2 linked regions of the Azospira inquinata genome follow. The protein of the gene in region 1 interacts with the protein of each later gene in a pairwise test. Links are inferred from orthologs where the notes say so. Each region holds a gene or a part of one and is shown on either strand. Other genes may lie near its edges.

The links. The genes of interacting proteins can lie anywhere in the genome.
Region 2: the proteins of mrdA (region 1) and Azoinq_RS05580 interact in binary tests that used the Escherichia coli proteins (3 or more experiments, as listed by UniProt). The link is inferred for Azospira inquinata from one-to-one orthologs.

Annotation. Positions count from the first base shown.
Region 1 is NZ_CP064782.1:1,405,073-1,409,201, reverse strand. Bases 117-3,009 are described here. They hold mrdA (penicillin-binding protein 2), read left to right. Parts: upstream 117-545; coding sequence 546-2,474; downstream 2,475-3,009. Other genes in these bases: rodA (rod shape-determining protein RodA), read left to right, coding at 2,458-3,009; mreD (rod shape-determining protein MreD), read left to right, coding at 117-527. Outside these bases: more of mreD, read left to right, coding at 6-116; more of rodA, read left to right, coding at 3,010-3,561; Azoinq_RS06395 (septal ring lytic transglycosylase RlpA family protein), read left to right, coding at 3,558-4,129. UniProt on the Escherichia coli protein: Catalyzes cross-linking of the peptidoglycan cell wall. Responsible for the determination of the rod shape of the cell. Is probably required for lateral peptidoglycan synthesis and maintenance of the correct diameter during lateral and centripetal growth.
Region 2 is NZ_CP064782.1:1,233,989-1,237,497, forward strand. Bases 1-2,990 are described here. They hold Azoinq_RS05580 (penicillin-binding protein 1A), read left to right. Parts: upstream 1-377; coding sequence 378-2,603; downstream 2,604-2,990. Other genes in these bases: Azoinq_RS05575 (pilus assembly protein PilM), read right to left, coding at 1-112; Azoinq_RS05585 (DsrE/DsrF/TusD sulfur relay family protein), read left to right, coding at 2,636-2,990. Also shown: more of Azoinq_RS05585, read left to right, coding at 2,991-2,992; iron donor protein CyaY, read right to left, coding at 3,047-3,364; LPS translocon maturation chaperone LptM, read left to right, coding at 3,402-3,509. UniProt on the Escherichia coli protein: Cell wall formation. Synthesis of cross-linked peptidoglycan from the lipid intermediates.

The sequences.
Region 1 (4,129 bases):
GTCCCATGCAATCCTCGTTCACCTCCTCCCGCATCCTGCTGCCGGTCCGGCCCTGGTTCATTTTCTTTTCCCTGTTCGTGGCCCTGCTGCTGAATTTGCTGCCCACGGCCCGGTGGCCCGCCATGCCCGACTGGGTGGCCCTGACCCTGTGCTTCTGGAGCTTGCGGGAATTCCGCCGGGTGGGCATGGGCTGGTCCTTTCTCTTCGGGGTGTTGATGGATGTGGCGGACGGCAGCCTGATGGGCCAGCATGCCCTGGCCTATGTGCTCCTCTCCTACGGCGCCACCAGCCTGTCCCGGCGCATTCTCTGGTTTCCCCTGGGGCAGCAGGCTTTGCAGATTTTCCCTCTGCTCATGCTGGTCCAGCTCATTCAGGTGGGCGCCCGCATGATGGCTGGCGCTGCCTTCCCCGGCCTGGGTTATCTCATGGGCCCCTTCCTGGCGGCCGCCCTGTGGGTGCCCGCCACCTATATCCTGCTGCTACCCCAGTACCAGCCGGTGGAGCGGGACGAAAACCGTCCCATCTGAGTTCCGGGACCGTTTCCCATGCCTTTTAACGACTTCAACGCGCCGGATCGGGAGGTGGAGCAGTATCGCTACCGCCTGGGGGTGGCCGGTGCCCTGGTGCTGATCGCCTTCATTCTCCTGGTGGGCCGCTTTGTCTGGCTCCAGGTGGTGCAGAACGATTACTACAGCACCCGGGCCGAAGAAAACCGTATTTCCCTGGTGCCCATCCTGCCCAATCGGGGCCTGATCATGGACCGGAACGGGGTGGTGCTGGCCCGCAACTACTCCGCTTTTACCCTGGAAATTACCCCCTCCAAGGTGGATGGTCCCCTGGATGAGGTGATCGACGCCCTGGGTCAGCTGGTGGAAGTGACCCCCAAGGACCGGAAACGCTTCCGCAAGCTTCTGGAAGACGCCAAGAATTTTGAGTCCATCCCCATCCGCACCCGGCTGACGGATGAAGAAGTGGCCAAATTCGCCGCCAATCGCTACCGCTTTCCCGGGGTGGAGGTGAAGGCCCGCCTCTTCCGCCAGTATCCCCTGGGGGAACTGGCTTCCCACGCCCTGGGCTACATCGGCCGGGTCAACGACAATGACCTGAACCGTATTGCGGACGCGGAAGAAGACGCCAATTACAAGGGCACGGAACACTTCGGCAAATCCGGTCTGGAGCAGCATTACGAATTCCAGCTGCACGGCAAGACCGGCTATCAGGAGGTGGAAGTGGATGCGGGGGGCCACGCGGTGCGGGTGCTCTCCCGTACCCCCCCGGTGTCCGGCAATAACCTGACCCTGACCCTGGATTCCAAGCTCCAGGAAATCGCCGAAACCGCCTTCGGTGCCCGGCGGGGCGCCATGGTGGCCATCGACCCCACCACCGGCGGCATTCTGGCCCTGGTCTCCAAGCCCACCTATGATCCCAACCTGTTTGTGGACGGCATCCGCCCGGATGACTGGGATGGCCTGAACAACAACCCGGACAAGCCCATGCTCAACCGGGCCATCTACAGCGCCTACCCCCCGGGCTCCACCTTCAAGCCCTACATGGCCCTGGGGGCCCTGGAACTGGGCAAGCGTACGGCCTCCCAGGCCATCATGGACCCGGGCTTTTTCAATTTCGGCGGACACCAGTTCCGGGATGACAAAAAGGGCGGCCACGGTCGGGTGGATCTCTACCAGTCCATCGTCCAGTCCTGCGATACCTATTACTACATGCTAGCCAACGATATGGGTATTGACGCAATTTCCAAGTTCGTCGGCCAGTTCGGCTTCGGTCAGCGTACCGGGGTAGATATTGAGGGGGAAGCGGAAGGGGTGCTGCCCTCCCCTGCCTGGAAGCGGCGCCGCTTCAAGCGTCCCGAACAGCAGAAGTGGTACGCCGGGGAAACCATTTCCATCGGTATCGGCCAGGGCTACAACGCCTACACCCCCATCCAGCTGGCCCAGGCCGTGGCGACCCTGGCCAACGATGGGGTGATGTACCGGCCCCATCTGGTCAAATACATCACGGACGCCCGCAGCGGTGCCCGTACCGTGGTGGAACCCAAGCCGGTGCGGGTCATTCCCCTGAAGCCGGAAAATATCGCCACCATCAAGCGGGCCATGGTGGGGGTGAATAAGGAAGGGACGGGGGCCCAGGCCTTTGCCGGGGCGCCCTATGAGTCCGGTGGCAAGACCGGTACGGCCCAGGTGTACAGCCTGAGGGGAGAAAAATACGCTGCCGGCCGGGTGCGGGAACATTTGCGGGACCATGGCCTGTTCATCGCCTTCGCCCCGGCGGACAAGCCCCGCATCGCCCTGGCGGTGTTGGTGGAAAATGCCGGTTTCGGCGCCCAGTCCGCCGGACCTATCGCCCGCATGGTGATTGACTACTATCTCCTGGGCAAGGTGCCCAAGGGCCCGGCGGCGGACATCAAGACCGGGAATGACACGGGCGGGGACGAGAGCGGCCATGCATCAGTTGATTAGGCGCCTGTGGGGCCGGTTTTCGGCCCATCTGGACCCCTTCCTCACCTGGGTGGCCCTGGCCCTCATGGTGGTGGGCTCCATGACCGTTTATTCCGCCACCTACGTGGGTAACAGCCGCCTGCTGCCGGAAATGGTGAATCTTTTTTCCGCCTTCCTGCTCATGTGGTTCGTCGCCCGCATGCCACCCCAGACCCTGATGCGCTTCGGCATTCCCCTCTACGTGCTGGGGCTCATTCTGCTGGTGGGGGTGTGGGTAGCCGGGGTCAAGGTGAATGGGGCCAAGCGCTGGCTGAACATTGGCGTGACCCGTATCCAGCCCTCGGAAATCATGAAAATCGCCATGCCCCTGATGCTGGCCTGGTACTACCAGTGTTATGAAGCCTCCCGGAACTGGCGCCAGCACTTGGTGGCGGCGGTGCTGCTGCTGGTGCCCGTGGCCCTGATCGCCAAACAGCCGGACCTGGGTACCGCCATTCTGGTGGCGGCGGCGGGCTTTTACGTGATTTTCCTGGCCGGTTTGCCCTGGAAGGTGATCCTGGCCATGCTGGCCGCCGCGGGGGCTGCCGCCCCCATGATTTGGAACGTGCTCCACGACTACCAGCGCAAGCGCATCCTGACCCTGCTAGACCCCAGTTCCGATCCCCTGGGGGCGGGCTATCACATTATCCAGTCCACCATCGCCATCGGTTCCGGGGGCATCTTCGGCAAGGGCTGGCTGAACGGCACCCAGACCCACCTGGAATTTATCCCGGAAAAGCACACCGACTTCATCTTCGCTGTCTTTTCCGAGGAATGGGGCCTGATTGGCAATCTGGTGCTAGTCATGCTTTACCTGCTGCTCATCGGCCGAGCCATGGTCATTGCCGCCAACGCTCCCACCCTGTTTACCCGCCTGCTTGGGGGCTCCATCACCCTGATTTTCTTCACCTACGCCTTCGTCAATATGGGCATGGTGAGCGGCATTTTGCCCGTGGTGGGGGTGCCCCTGCCCTTTATCAGCTATGGCGGGACCGCCCTGGTGACCCTATTCCTGGGCCTGGGCATCCTCATGAGCATCCAGACCCACCGGATGCTGGTGAAAAAGTGAAGCCTGCTGCTCCCACCGGTCTGGCTGCGGCCCTGGCCACCCTGTATCTGGTGGGCTGTAGCGGTGCCCCGTCCCGGGCCCCGGTGGATGGGGCCGACTCCCCCTATGGGGGCTACTACGGCAGCAACCCGACCCCCAGCAAGGTCCGCCGGCCCCTGGTCCTAAAAAAAGGGGGGGGCTATTACAAGGACGACGGCCCCCTGGAAGACATTCCGGACAACATCGACGAAATTCCCGATGCGGTACCCCGGCTGGAGCCCTTGAACCGCTTCGCCAACAAACCCTACGAAGTGCTGGGCAAGGAATACGTGCCCAATACCTCCCTCCAGCCCTACAAGGCGGTGGGGGTTGCCAGCTGGTACGGGAAAAAATTCCACGGCCAGAAGACCTCCATCGGCGAACCCTACGACATGTTCGCCATGACCGCCGCCCATCCCACCCTAGCCATTCCCTCCTATGTGCGGGTCACCAACACCCACAACGGTCGTTCTGTAGTGGTGCGGGTGACGGACCGGGGCCCTTTCCACGCGGACCGGGTCATCGACCTGTCCTACACCGCCGCCCACAA
Region 2 (3,509 bases), 170 kb from region 1 along the record:
CCGCGACCACGTCTTTGGACAGCACTTCGATGGTGTAGCGCTCTACGCGATACCCATCTTTCCCATTTCCCGACAGCTCCACCATCTTGACTGCGGAGGAGCTGATATCCACACCGATTAACGGCTTGGACTTGGGATTGAAAATAGAAAGGTCGAGCTGCAAAACAAGCCCCCCGCAAAAATCCCTGAAAAAATTTATAGTTAGGGAATATACGTATAATTCACTTTAGATGCTAGCAACAACCATAAGACCTGTAAAGCGATTCTACCGGCGCCCCTACGCCAGCTTATAATGCGCCATCCTTCCCCCTGGGGCTGCCGTCTTGTCTAATAACACCCGCTGGATACTCTATCCTTTCCTGGGCCTTCTCGGCCTAATGGTTTTCGGCATCGCCGTTATCGGTCTGATTGCCGTCTTTGCCTATCCCAACCTGCCGTCCCTGGACGTGCTTACCGATTACCGGCCCAAGGAACCCCTCCGGGTCTATACCGCCGACGGCTACCTGATCGGCGAATTCGGCGAAGAACGCCGCGCCGTGGTACGCATTCAGGATGTGCCCCCCATCATGAAAGAAGCCATCCTGGCGGCAGAAGATGAACGCTTCTACCAGCACGGCGGAGTGGACACCATGGGAGTGCTGCGGGCGGCGGGCGCCAACCTGATCAGTGGCGGCAAGCGTCAGGGGGCTTCCACCATCACCATGCAGGTGGCCCGGAACTTCTTCCTCTCCAGTGAAAAGACCCTTTCCCGCAAGCTCTATGAAGTGCTCCTATCCCTGAAGATTGAGCACAACCTGAGCAAGGATCAGATTCTTCAGCTCTACATCAACCAGATTTACCTGGGTCAACGGGCCTACGGCTTCGGCTCCGCCGCCCAGATTTATTTCGGCAAACCCCTCCAGGAATTGACCGTGGCGGAAGCGGCCATGCTGGCCGGGCTACCCAAAGCCCCTTCTTCCTACAACCCGGTGATCAATCCCAAGCGGGCCCGGCTGCGCCAGGAATATGTGCTGCGCCGCATGCATGAACTTCACTTCATCGACGACAAACAATATGGGGAGGCCCTGAAGCAGCCCCTGGTGGTCAAGCACGATGCCAACACCTTTGCCGTCCATGCGGACTACGTGGCGGAAATGGCCCGGCAGATCGCCGCCGCCCGCTTCCCCAACGACGTCTATACCCGGGGCCTGAAGGTGTACACCACCATCCTCAAGGACGACCAGGAAGCGGCCTACACTTCGGTGCGTAAGGGGGTCATGGACTACGACCGGCGCCATGGCTACCGGGGGGCGGAAGCCTATGTGGACATGAGCGACGTCAGTTCGGACCAGGACGATGAACTGGAAGACCTGCTCCAGGACTACAACGACGCGGACAATCTCCAGGCGGCCCTGGTGCTCCAGGCCGGGCCCAAGGCGGTGCGGGTCTACCGGCGCAACGGGGAAATCATCACCCTCTCCGGAGATGCCATAAAATTTGCCGCCAAGATGCTGGACGACAAGGCCCCCGCCAACAAGCGGCTGCGCCGGGGCGCCATCATCCGGCTGATCCAGGACGACAAGGGCAATTTCCAGATTTCCCAATTGCCGGAAGTGGAATCCGCCTTCGTTTCCGTGGATCCCAAGGACGGCGCTATCCGGGCCCTGGTGGGCGGGTTTGACTACAACCGAAACAAGTTCAACCACATCACCCAGGCCTGGCGTCAGCCCGGCTCCAGCTTCAAGCCCTTCATCTACTCGGCGGCCATGGAAAAGGGCTTCACCCCTGATTCCGTAGTGGATGACGCCCCCATCACCATTCCCTCGGCGTCCACCGGCAGCACCCCCTGGTCGCCCCATAACTACGACAACAAGTACGAAGGCCCCATGAGCCTGCGCCGGGCCCTGGCCAAGTCCAAGAACATGGTCTCCATTCGGCTGCTCCAGGCCATCGGCACCCAGTACGCCCAGGACTACATCACCCACTTCGGCTTTGACGCCGCCCGCCACCCCCCCTACCTGACCATGGCCCTGGGGGCCGGCTCCGTCACCCCCTGGCAGATGGTTACCGCCTACACGGTGTTCGCCAGTGGCGGCTACAAGCTGCAGCCCTATGTGGTGAAGAACATTGTGGATGAATCGGGCAAGGTGCTCGCCCAGGCCCAGCCCATCCAGGCCGGGGATGAGGAGCATCGGGCCATCGACGCCCGCAACGCCTATCTGATGGATTCCATGCTGCGGGACGTAGCCACCTATGGGACGGGGGCCAGGGCTTCTGCCACATTGAAACGCCACGATCTGGCGGGCAAAACTGGGACCACCAACGAATACGTGGATGCCTGGTTCTGCGGCTACCAGAAAACCGTGGTGGGTTGCGCCTGGATCGGCTTCGATCAGCCCCGTAAGCTGGGAGGCGGGGAAACCGGCGGCACCGCCGCCCTGCCCATCTGGATCGGCTATATGCAGCAGGCCCTGAAAAACGTCCCCGAAGCCTATATGCCCGTGCCGGAAGGTATGAGCAGCGGCAGCAGTAGCAACTCGGATGACAAGGACGGCAACGGCGGAGGCGCCCCTGGCGACTCCCCCACCGATGCCACGGACGACAGCGCCAAGCCTACGGACTAGGCCGGGCGCCGCCCCATCAGAAAGGAAGGCTCATGCAGAAAGTACTTATCATCGCCCACGGCGCTCCCTACGGCAGCGAACGGATGCTCTCCGCCCTGCGTCTGGCCACGGCCCTCACCGGTCAGGAGCCTGCCCCGGCGGTCAAGCTGTTCCTCATGTCCGACGCCGTGGTCACCGGCCTGGCAACCCAGGTGCCTGCTTCCGCCGGAGGCGGGCTGCGGGAAATGGTGGAAGGCCTGACGGCAGCCCGGGTCCCCATCAAACTCTGTCGTACCTGCGCCCAAGCCAGGGGAATCCACGAACTACCCCTGATCGCCGGGGTGGAAATCGGCACCCTGCCCGAACTGGCCCAATGGACTCTGGAGGCGGACAAGGTCATTACCTTCTGAAGCGCCCTAGCGCCAAGAACGTCACAAAAAAAGGGAGGATCAAGCCTCCCTTTTTTATTGCAGCGCCACCGGACTCCCGGCCTGCTCGGAAACCAGGCGGGAGAGTTTGGCGAACAACTCCTCCCCATCCCGGGTATCCAGCCAGCGCTCCCCGTCCCGCCGGAAGTGGAAGCCCCCGGAGCGGGCCGCCACCCAAATCTCCTGGGCAATGGCATGGCGGTTAATAATCATCTTGGAGCCGTCCTCGAATTCCACCTCTAGAACGCCGCCGGCCCCCAATTCATAATCCAACTCCGCCCCGGAATTTTCCAGGCCGTCCTGGATTCGCTCCAGAGTCGCCTCCGCCAGGGCGTTAAACTCGCTCTCATTCATGCTGAAATCCTTGTGCTACCATGCGCGTTTTGCAACCGTGAATCGCCTCCGCGAACCCACCATGCGCCGTCTGCTCTCCCTGCTGGGAATTTCCGCCGTCGTCGCCCTGGCCGGTTGCGGTACCCGGGGTCCCCTGGTACTGCCG